2 regions of the Gordonia caeni genome follow, and region 1 is predicted to be linked to the other one. Evidence: riboswitches for the same ligand, from Rfam matches in the RefSeq annotation. Region 1 holds a riboswitch; the other holds the start of a gene.
What was found. Region 1 has a riboswitch for S-adenosylmethionine ahead of ABD732_RS10890 (bifunctional o-acetylhomoserine/o-acetylserine sulfhydrylase). Riboswitches for the same ligand answer to the same signal wherever they lie in the genome.
Positions count from the first base shown of each region.

Region 2: it holds a riboswitch for S-adenosylmethionine, as region 1 does, so the genes downstream of both, ABD732_RS06010 (aminotransferase class V-fold PLP-dependent enzyme) here and ABD732_RS10890 (bifunctional o-acetylhomoserine/o-acetylserine sulfhydrylase) in region 1, are expected to answer to the same signal.

Region 1 is NZ_BAAAZW010000006.1:909-6,188, forward strand. It holds gene ABD732_RS10875 (bifunctional methylenetetrahydrofolate dehydrogenase/methenyltetrahydrofolate cyclohydrolase) at 36-899, shown strand; gene ABD732_RS10880 (DUF3017 domain-containing protein) at 896-1,219, shown strand; gene metX (homoserine O-acetyltransferase MetX) at 1,224-2,384, opposite strand; gene ABD732_RS10890 (bifunctional o-acetylhomoserine/o-acetylserine sulfhydrylase) at 2,421-3,722, opposite strand; SAM riboswitch class IV at 3,785-3,895, opposite strand; gene ABD732_RS10895 (cutinase family protein) at 4,107-5,280, shown strand, end outside.
Region 2 is NZ_BAAAZW010000003.1:192,948-198,227, reverse strand. It holds gene dacB (D-alanyl-D-alanine carboxypeptidase/D-alanyl-D-alanine endopeptidase) at 1-1,034, opposite strand, end outside; gene ABD732_RS06015 (inorganic diphosphatase) at 1,120-1,599, shown strand; gene ABD732_RS06010 (aminotransferase class V-fold PLP-dependent enzyme) at 1,695-2,951, opposite strand; SAM riboswitch class IV at 2,970-3,083, opposite strand; gene ABD732_RS06005 (isochorismate synthase) at 3,232-4,317, shown strand; gene ABD732_RS06000 (O-succinylhomoserine sulfhydrylase) at 4,358-5,280, opposite strand, start outside.

The sequences.
Region 1 (5,280 bases):
GGGAACGCGGCGCGATAGTGGAACAATAGGGAGCCGTGACGGCGATTCGACTGGACGGCAAGACCACCCGCGACGAGATCTTCACCGACCTCGCTGAGCGCGTCGAGGCGCTGCGCGAGGCGGGCATCACCCCGGGCCTCGGCACGATCCTGGTGGGCGACGACCCCGGATCGCACTCGTATGTGAAGGGCAAGCACGCCGACTGCGCCCGCATCGGGGTGGCTTCGATCCGCCGGGACCTGCCGGCCGACGCCACCACCGAGCAGCTGAACGCGGCGATCGACGAGCTGAACGCCGACCCCGCATGCACCGGCTACATCGTGCAGCTGCCGCTGCCGGCGCACCTGGACGAGAACGCCGCCCTGGAGCGGATCGCCCCGGAGAAGGACGCCGACGGACTGCACCCGATCAACCTCGGACGCCTGGTCCTGGGCAAGGAGTCGACGCTGCCGTGCACCCCGCGCGGCGTGATTCACCTGCTGCGCCGCTACGACATCCCGATCAACGGTGCGCACGTGGTGGTCGTGGGACGCGGCGTCACCATCGGCCGCCCGATCGGCCTGCTGCTGACCCGCCGCAGCGAGAACGCCACGGTGACCCTGTGTCACACCGGAACCCGAGACCTGGCCGAGGAGGTGCGCCGCGCCGACATCGTGGTCGCGGCCGCCGGCGTGCCGCACCTGATCATGCCCGACATGGTGAAGTCCGGTGCGACCGTGATCGACGTCGGCGTGAGCCGCGGCGACGACGGCCTGCTCGGTGACGTGCACCCCGACGTCTGGGAGGTGGCCGGGGCCGTCTCGCCCAATCCCGGCGGGGTGGGACCGCTGACGCGGGCCTTCCTGCTGGTGAACGTCGTCGAGCGAGCAGAAGCGGATCTGGCGGCCCGCTCGACATGACCGTCCACGAGACCGAGTCGGAGCGCCGGGCTCGGCAGCGCCAGCGCTTCCTGCGGCAGATTCCGTTCTTCGCGGTGATGCTCGTGGTGCTGCTGGCCGCCGTCCTGGTGCTGTTCGATCGCTGGCGCCGCGGCAGCGTGGCCTTCGGTGGCGCGCTGCTGCTCGGCGCGGTGTTGCGCGCGGTGATCCCCACCGACCGGATCGGTCTGCTTCAGGTGCGCAGCCGCGCCTTCGACATCGGTGCGATGGCCTCGATGGGCGTGCTGGTGATCTGGCTGGCGACGTCGATCGACTCGCTGGGCACCGGCGACCAGTTGTAGCGGGTCAGCGGGCGGCGCGCTGCGCGCGGGCCAGTTCCACCATCCGCGTGAGCAGTTCCCCGATCGGCTCGCGCTCGGTGAGGAAGCCGTCGTGTCCGGCGCCCGAGTGCACCACCTGCAGACCGTCCGGAACGTTGCCGAGCTCGGCGGCGAGTTCGGTCTGTTGATACAGCGGATACAGGCGGTCGGAGTCGATGCCGCCGACCACCACCGGAACGTCACAGGCGTTGAGCGCGGCGGTCACCCCGCCGCGGCCGCGGCCGACGTCGTGGCTGTTGAGGACCTCGCTGAGCGCCACGTAGCTGCCCGGGTCGAAGCGGTGCGTCAACTTCTCCGCCTGGTATTCGAGGTAGCTCTGGATGGCGTAGCGGCCGTCGTCGAGCGGGTCCTCGTCGCCCTGCGGGAGATTCTCGAAACGCTCGTCGAGCTCGCCGTCGTAGCGGTACGACAGGTGCGCGATCCGGCGGGCGATGCCCATGCCGGCCATCGGCGCGCGGCCGGTGCCGTAGTAGTCGCCGCCCTGCCAGTCGGGGTCGGCGGTGATGGCGGCGATCTGTGTGGTCTGGGTGCCGATCTGGTCGGCCGATGCGCGCGCCCCCACGGCCAGCACCAGGCCGGTGTCGACCAGATCGGGGTGGGTCACCAGCCATTCCAGCGCCCGGGCGCCGCCCATCGAGCCGCCGGTGACCGCGGCGAAGCGCTCGATGCCGATCTTGTTGAAGGCGCGCAGTTCCGAGGCGACCAGGTCGCGCACGGTCAGGCGCGGGAACCGCGACCCCCACGGCTTCCCGTCGGGCGCCGGGTCACCGGGACCGGTGGAGCCGAAGCAGCCGCCGATCGCGTTCGGGGCGATCACGCACCATTCGTCGGTGTCGACGACGCCCCCGGGGCCGACCAGCCCGTCCCACCAGCCGACCATGGTGAACCGGCCCTCCGGCGGTCCGGTGACGTGGGAGTTTCCGGTCAGGGCGTGCAGCGCGAGGATGATGTTGTCGCGGGCGGCGTTGGGGGTGCCCCACCGCTGGAACGTGACCGTCACGTCGTCGAGCCGGCGCCCCGACTCCAGCGCCAGGTCGCCGATCGGGACGGCGACCAGCGCCCCGTCCGGACCTGAGGTCCAGTCGGGGTCGCTGGTCGTGGTGACCGCGTCGACGCTCAGCGACACGGTTCGGCTCCGTCCGACAGGTGATTCACGCCGCTGTTAGCCCTTCGCCGCCGCGAAGCCCTTGTCCAGGTCGGCGAGGATGTCGTCGATGTTCTCGATACCGACGGCCAGGCGGATCAGACCCGGCGTGACACCGGCGGCCGCCAGCTCCTCGTCGGACAGCTGGCTGTGCGTGGTGGTGGCCGGCTGGATCACCAGCGAGCGGACGTCGCCGATGTTGGCGACGTGGCTGTGCAGCTCCAGCGCATCCACGAACTTCCGGCCGGACTCCTTGCCGCCGGCGATCTCGAAGGCGAGCACCGCGCCCTGGCCCTTGGGCAACAGGCGCTGGCCGATCTCGTAGTACGGGGAGCTCTCCAGGCCGGCGTACGTGACGCCCTCGACCTGCGGATGCGCCTCGAGGTAGACGGCCACCTTCCGGGCGTTCTCCACGTGCCGCTCCACCCGCAGGCTGAGGGTCTCGATGCCCTGAACCAGCAGGAAGGCGTTGAACGGGGAGATGGCCGAGCCGGTGTCGCGGAGCAGCTGCACGCGCGCCTTGAGGGCGTACGCCGGGGCACCGAGGTCGGCGAAGACCGCACCGCCGTAGCTGGGGTCCGGAGTGGTGAACCCGGGGAACAGGGATTCGCCGTCCCGCTCGGAACGCCAGTCGAAGGTGCCGCCGTCGATGATCACGCCGCCGATGGAGGTGCCGTGGCCGCCGATGTACTTGGTAGCCGAATGCACGACGACGTCGGCGCCGTGCGCCAGCGGGTTGAGCAGGTACGGGGTGGCGACGGTGTTGTCGACGATGAACGGCAGCCCGGCGTCGTGGGCGACCTTCGCGATCGCCTCGATGTCGAGGATCTGGTTGTGCGGGTTGGCGATGGTCTCGCCGAAGACCGCGCGGGTGTTCGGCTTGATGGCCTTGCGCCACGACTCGGGGTCGTCGGGGTCCTCCACGAACGACACCTCGATGCCGAACTTGGGCAGGGTGTGCGCGAACAGGTTGTAGGTGCCGCCGTAGATCCGCGGGCTGGAGACCACGTGGCCGCCGGCCTCGACGATGTTCTGGATCGCGTAGGTGGTCGCAGCCTGACCCGAGGCCAGCAGCAGGGCGGCGACGCCACCCTCGAGCGCGGCCAGCCGCTGCTCGGCGGTGTCCTGCGTCGGGTTCATGATGCGGGTGTAGATGTTGCCCGGTTCGGCCAGCGCGAACAGGTTCGCGGCGTGCTCGGTGTCGTCGAAGACGTAGGACGTGGTCTGGTAGATCGGGAGAGCCCGGGCCTTGGTGTCACCGACGGTCTGGCCGGCGTGCACCTGCAGGGTCTCGAAACTCCAGTCGTTGGCGTCAGACATAGACGTCGAATCTCTTTCTCATCGGTCGGCCGGGCAGTTGCCCGGAAGGGGTCCGACCTTCGGACCCGCGCTTGTCGTCACAGGTGTCACGACCAGGTCATCACCCGGAGCACCCCACCGCGGTGGAGGGTTGCCGGCCAGCGAGCCGGGGCTTGGCGCTGACGCTCATGACCTGTGACTCAGGATATAGCACCACGGTGGGGCCCGAAAAACACCTCTGACCGCTGTGGGCTTAACTCTCCGCCGCCGGCGGCGCTGTGGTAGCCGTGCCGTTCTGCCAGTTCATGTCCCTATTTCGGGGACTAGACCAGCATCTCGCCGCACCCGAAAATCGACGTCAACGGTGATTGTCGGGGTCGCCGCTCGGGCGGGAGTGTGGTTTTCATGAAGCGGTCGGTTCTCGGTCGACGATTCCGGGGGGCCGGAATCCTTCTCGCTGCGGCCGCCGTCATCGGCGCACTGGTGCTGCCCGCCGGCGCGGGAATCGCCGCCGCAGACGACTACGACTGCAAGGCCGGCGCGGTGGTTGTGGTGCCCGGCACCTTCGACACCGGCGGCGGGGTCATGGTGGGCGTCGGGCAGCGGTATCGGGGCGAGAAGCCGATCCTGGTGGACGGCAAGGTGGTGATCGTCGACGACACGGCGAGCCCCTACTACGGTCCGGACAAGCAGTACAAGATCCTCTACGCCCACTACCCGACGATGCTGTGGCCGGCCGGAAGCCCCGGCTACGACGCCGATGTGGCGCTGGGGGTGGAGGCCACCGAGTACCAGGTGGCCGAGTACCAGAAGAACTGTCCCGGCAAAGAAGTCGTGATCGCCGGCTACTCGCAGGGCGCCCGGATCGCCGGCGACGTGCTGTCGGACATCGGCAACGGCCGGACCGAACCGGTGCTGGTCGACGGTGAGGAAGTGACCATCTCGGCGGCGAACGTGCGCGGCGAGCTGTACTCCGATCCGCGCCGGGACGGCCCGGAGAGCGGCCGCGGGATCGAACTGTCGCTGCTGGGACTGCTCCCGGGACTGACCATGAGCGGGCCCCGCCAGGGCGGCTTCGGCACGGTCCCGGTGACGCAGTACTGCCTGGAAGGCGACCTGGTCTGCGACCTGCCCGACCCGCTGCACGACCCGTTCGGGGTGATCGACGGCATCGTCGCGTACTTCAACAAGCACAACTACTATCCGACGCGGATGTTCGCCGACGTGTCCAACTCCAATGTGTGGAAGTGCGACACCACCGCGGTGAACGGCTATGTCGACTGCGTGGTGTCGGCGCCGTCGGCGATCAGCATGCTCGGCCAGGACGTGGCCGACCGGGTGCTCGGGGCGCTGGGCCTCGGCCCGGTCGAAGTGTTCGACTTCTGGAGCCTGCTGCCCGACGTCAACGGGATCTTCCCGCACGCGAATCTGTCGGATCTGCAGAAGTACCTCAACCCGATCCTGGCGCTGGCGCCGCAATGGCCGGATCTCCGGTACGGCGGCTATCTGCCCGACCTGTTCATGTTCCGGGACGTTCTGACGGCGCTCACGAGTCTGGACGGGCAGGCCCTGATCGACA
Region 2 (5,280 bases), on a different contig from region 1:
TTCACCACCGCTTCTGCGCCGCCGTTGATGGTGGCGGGACCGCCGATCGCCACCGACAGCTCGATGGCCAGGGTCTCGGCCAGGATGTTGTCGCTCAGCCGCATCATGTCGCCGACCCGGGTGCTCAGCGGGGCCGACTCCACCGATGCCAACACGCGGGCGCCGGACGCGGGCGCGGCCTCGGTCACCGGGCCGTTCAGACCGAGCGCCGAGGCGAGGGCGCGGCCGGCATCCTCCGGCGAACTGTCGGACCGCGGGGAGTACTCGTCGAGCGGGTCGGTGCGGGCGCCGTCGACCATCAGCGAGGTGATCGGCGCGATGTCGCCGCCCTCGATGTCGTCGGTGTCCCAGGTCCGCTCCATGTCCGGGCCGTCGATCGAGCTGGGCGCCACCGCCACCGAGGTGACCGGCACCCCGCTGCGCTTGATCTGGTCGGCCAGATCGATGATCCGCGGGGCGTCGGTGTAGAAGGTGTCGTCGTCGGCCGCCTGCACGGTGAGCGTCGGATCCCCGGCACCGACCAGGATCACCTGGCCGTCGGCGCCCATCACCACCTCGGTGGTGAGGCGGTCGTCGTGATCGAGCTGCTCCAGCACGGCCGCCGCGGTGAGGATCTTGGCGTTCGACGCCGGGGTGCGCGGGTCGTCCGGATTCTGCGTCCAGAGGGTCTCGCCGGTCAGCGGATCGGAGATCATGCCGGTCAACTTGCCCAGTGCCGGGTCCCGCAGTCCGGCGCGCAACTGGGCGGTCACTCCGCGCCGGGTGGGCTCGGGGGCGGTGCCGGCCACCGGCACGATGCTGGGGTCCACGGTGGCCGCAGCCGGCTGAGCCGGCGTGCCGGCAGGAATCGGCTCCGGACGATTGACGTACCAGTCGTAGCCGAGGACCCCGCCGAGGGCCAGGGCTGCCACCAGCAACAGGCTCAGCACGGTGATGAGCACAGCACGCCACCGGCGCCGGCCGGGCCTCGTCGTCGCCACCTGGTTCCCTTCGGATTCGCCGCCTGTGCGGACTCTCGCACCGGCACGCACCATGAGTTCGGGCTGCCCGCGCTGTCCTGACTCCCCCCACAGTATCGTTGACCCCCGAGACACCCCCGAAGACACAGGAGACGAACGCATGGAGTTCGAGGTCACCGTCGAGATCCCCAAGGGCGGCCGCAACAAATACGAGGTCGACCACGAGACCGGCAAGGTCTACCTGGATCGCTACCTCTACACGTCGATGGGCTACCCCGCCGACTACGGCTACATCGATCACACCCTCGGCGAGGACGGCGACCCGCTGGACGCGATGGTGCTGCTGACCGAGTCCGTCTTCCCGGGCGTCATCGTCAAATCCCGGGTGATCGGCATGTACACCATGACCGACGAGGCCGGCGGCGACGACAAGCTCCTCGCCGTGCCGGCCGGTGATCCCCGCTGGGATCACGTCCAGGACATCGGGGACGTCGCGGACTACGAGCTCAAGGCCATCTCGCACTTCTTCGAGCACTACAAGGACCTCGAGCCGGGCAAGGAGGTCACGCCCGGCGGATGGGTCGGCAAGGCCGAGGCCATCAAGGTCGCCGAGGCCGCGGTGGACCGCTACAAGGCCTGATCGACGGAACAGCCGGTGCGCCCCGCTCCCCCTGGAGGGAGCGGGGCGCCGCGCATCGCGGGCTCGCCGGTGCAGCGCGTCGGTCTGTGCGGGGATCAGTCGGTGCCCAGCTCCGCCAGCGCGGCGAGAAGCCGGTCGACGTCGTCGGAGCTGGTGCCCAGCCCGAAGCTGGCCCGGACGGCCCCGTCCGGGTGCCCGAGGTGGCGCAACAGCGGATGCGCGCAGAACTTGCCGTCGCGGACGCCGATGCCGTGCCGGTCGCTCAGGTATTCGGCCACCTCGCGCGCGGTGTGACCGGCGACGGTGAACGCCGCGATGCCGACGCGGTCGGTCACCGCGGGCCGGCCTTCTTCGGCCGGTGCGTCGAAGATCCGGAGAGCGGTGACGTGGTCGAGGCGGGCGAGCCCCTCGTCCAGCCGGGCCAGCAGGTCCCGCTCGTGGTAGCCGATCAGCTCGAAGCCGACCCCCCGGATGGCGTCGGTGGCCGCAGCCACGGCGACGGCCCCGAGGACGTTCGGGCTGCCGGCCTCGTGCCGGGCCGGACCCGCGTGCCAGGACGTGCCGCCGGACAGGTCCACCTGCGCGGAGGCGCCGCCGCCGGCGAGGTACGGCTCGGCGGCGTCGAGCCAGTCCGGCCGGCCGATCAGCACTCCGGCACCGAACGGGGCGTAGATCTTGTGGCCGGAGAACACCAGGTAGTCGACGCCGTACCCGGCGAGCGAGACCGGACGGTGCGCCACCAGCTGGGCCCCGTCCACCAGGATCCGGGCACCGTGCCGGTGCGCGGCCGCGGCGAGGGCGCGGATCGGCAGCACCTCCCCGGTGACATTGGAGGCGGCGGTGATCGCCAGCAGCGCCGCGGGCTTGCGTGCGAGTTCGGCCTCCAGTGCGTCCAGCGTCGCGGCGAACGTGGGCTGCACCGCGACCACCCGGGCACGTCCGGTGCGCTGCCAGGGCAGCAGGTTGGCGTGGTGCTCGATGTCGAGGACCACCACGTCCCCGGGTACCGCGTGGGCGGCCAGGTTGATCGCGTCGGTGGTGTTGCGGGTGAAGACCACGGTGTCGTCGGCGCGGCCGCCGACGAAGCGGCGCACCGTCTCGCGGGCCTGCTCGTAGCGGGCGGTGGTCACCTGCGACAGGTGGCCGGCGCCCCGGTGCACGCTGGCGTACTGCGACAGCGCCTCGGTGAAGACCGAGGCCACCTCGGTCAGCGCCGGGGCGCTGGCCGCGTAGTCGAAGTTGGCGTACCGGACCTCGCCGGCCGCGGTGGGCACCGTCTGCTCGGCACCGACGACGGGCGCCAGGGCGGAGAAGGTGGCGTGGTGGACGGGGTGGTCCAGGACAGCGGTCATGGCTAGAGCTCCTCGGTGAATCCGCGCTTGCCGCGGCCGGTCGGCCGGCGGCCGGGTCGTCACCCGGAGCACCCCACCGCGGCGGAGGGTTGCCGACCAGCGAGCCGGGGCTTGTCGCTGGTACTCGTGACCCGCCGATCACTCTGCCGGGCGCGGGGCGCGGAAGCGAGAATTAGGCGCAGCGCGGGTTTTACCACCGGTCGCGGAGTCGCGGGCTTGTCCTGAGCGCAGCCGAAGGGCTTGTCCTGAGCGCAGTCGAAGGGGCTTGTAGCGTGAGTGCGTGCCGACCACCACTTTCGTCCTCGCCCGCAACGGCTCCGGCTACCGCGGCGACGGACGCGCGGCGGGCTTCGACACGGTGGCCGCGGCGCGCGCGGCCCTGGCCGCCGGCACCGTCGACGTGGTGACCGGCGCCCTAGGCTTCGACCCCGCCGGCCCGGCCGCGCTCACCGCACCGCACCGGTGGTCTTCAGGCAGTGCGGTGACGTCGCAGGTACCCGAACGGCGGCGGGCCGTCGCCGAATCCCTCACCGGGGCCGGCGAGCACCGCACCCGGGTGTGCGCGGCCCTCGACGCGATCGCGGCGGGCACCGTGGAGAAGGTGGTGCTGGCACGGCACGCGCAGTGGCGGCTGGATCGGCCCGCCGACCCCGCCGACCTGCTCTCGGCGTTCGCGCACGTCGGCCCGGGTGCCGCGGTCTTCGCCGCCGCCCTCGATCCCGCACCCGGCCGGGCCGGGCACTGGCTGATCGGGGCGAGCCCGGAACTGCTGGTGCGGCGCGCGGGCCGGGTGGTCACCTGCCACCCGTATGCCGGATCGGCCGCCCGCTCCCGCGACGGCGCCGCCGACACCGCGGCCGCCCGGGGACTGCTCGCCTCGGCCAAGGACCGCGCCGAGCACGCCTTCGTCGTCGACGACCTGCGGACACGGCTGGCCCCGCTGTGCACCGAGCTGTCGGTGCCCGGTGAACCCGCGCTGATGTCGACCGGCGAGCTCTGGCATCTGGCCACCCCCATTCGCGGCGTGTTGGCCGACGACACGGTGACCGCCCTCGACCTGGCCGCACTGCTGTCCCCCACCCCGGCCGTGTGCGGGACGCCGCGGCCGACGGCGGCCCGGCTGATCGCCGATCTGGAGGAGCCACGCGACTTCTACGCCGGCACCGTCGGCTGGTGCGATGCGCGCGGCGACGGCGAATGGCTGGTGTCCATCCGCTGCCTGGAGCTGGCGGCCGATCACCGCGACGTGCGGGCCTGGGCCGGGGGCGGCATCGTCGCCGGTTCCGATCCGGATGCCGAGGTGGCCGAGACGGCCGCCAAGTTCCGCACCGTGCGGCGCGCGCTGGGCCTGGACGCCCCCGCCTGACCCCCACCTGAGCGCCACGCGTGTCGCAGGGGCGGGTCGGTCAGCCCAGGGCCTGGTCCAGGTCCCGGATGAGGTCGTCGACGTTCTCCAGGCCCACCGACAGGCGCACCATCGAGTCGGTGAGGCCGATCGCGGCGCGGCCCTCCGGCCCCATCGCGCGGTGGGTGGTGGTGGCCGGGTGGGTGATCAGGCTCTTGGCGTCGCCGAGATTGTTCGAGATGTCGACCACCTGCAGCTTGTTGAGCATGGCGAACGCCCGCTCTTTCCCTGTCGAGGTCCCCGCGCTGCCGGGCAAGTCGGCCAGCTCGACGGTGATGACGGTGCCGCCCCCGGACATCTGCTCGCGCGCCAGCTCGTACTGCGGGTGCGAGGGCAGGAACGGGTAGATCGCCGTCGCCACGCGCGGGTCCGCGTCGAGGAACTCGGCGATCGTGAGCGCACTGGCGACCGAGGCGTCCACGCGCAGCTTCATCGTCTCCAGCCCCTTGAGCATCACCCAGGCGTTGAACGGGCTGAGGGCCGGACCGGTGTGGCGCATCAGTTCGCGCACCGGGCCCTCGATGTACTCCTCGGTGCCCATCACGGCGCCGCCCATCACCCGGCCCTGGCCGTCGATGTGCTTGGTGCCGGAGTAGACGATCACGTCGGCCCCCATCTCCAGCCCGCGCTGCAGCAGCGGGGTGGCGAAGACGTTGTCGAGCACCACCTGCGCGCCCGCCGCATGCGCCATCTCGGCCACCTTGCGCACGTCGACCAGCGTCTGCATCGGGTTCGACGGCGTCTCGAAGAAGACGGCGTCGGTGGGCACCGACAGCGCTTCCTCCCACTGCGCGAGGTCCTCGCCGTCGACGAAGACGGTCTCGACGCCCCACGCCGGGAGGATCTCGTTGCAGATCACGAAGCACGAGCCGAACAGACTGCGGGCCGCCACCAGCCGGCCGCCCTGCTTCAGCAGCGCGCCGA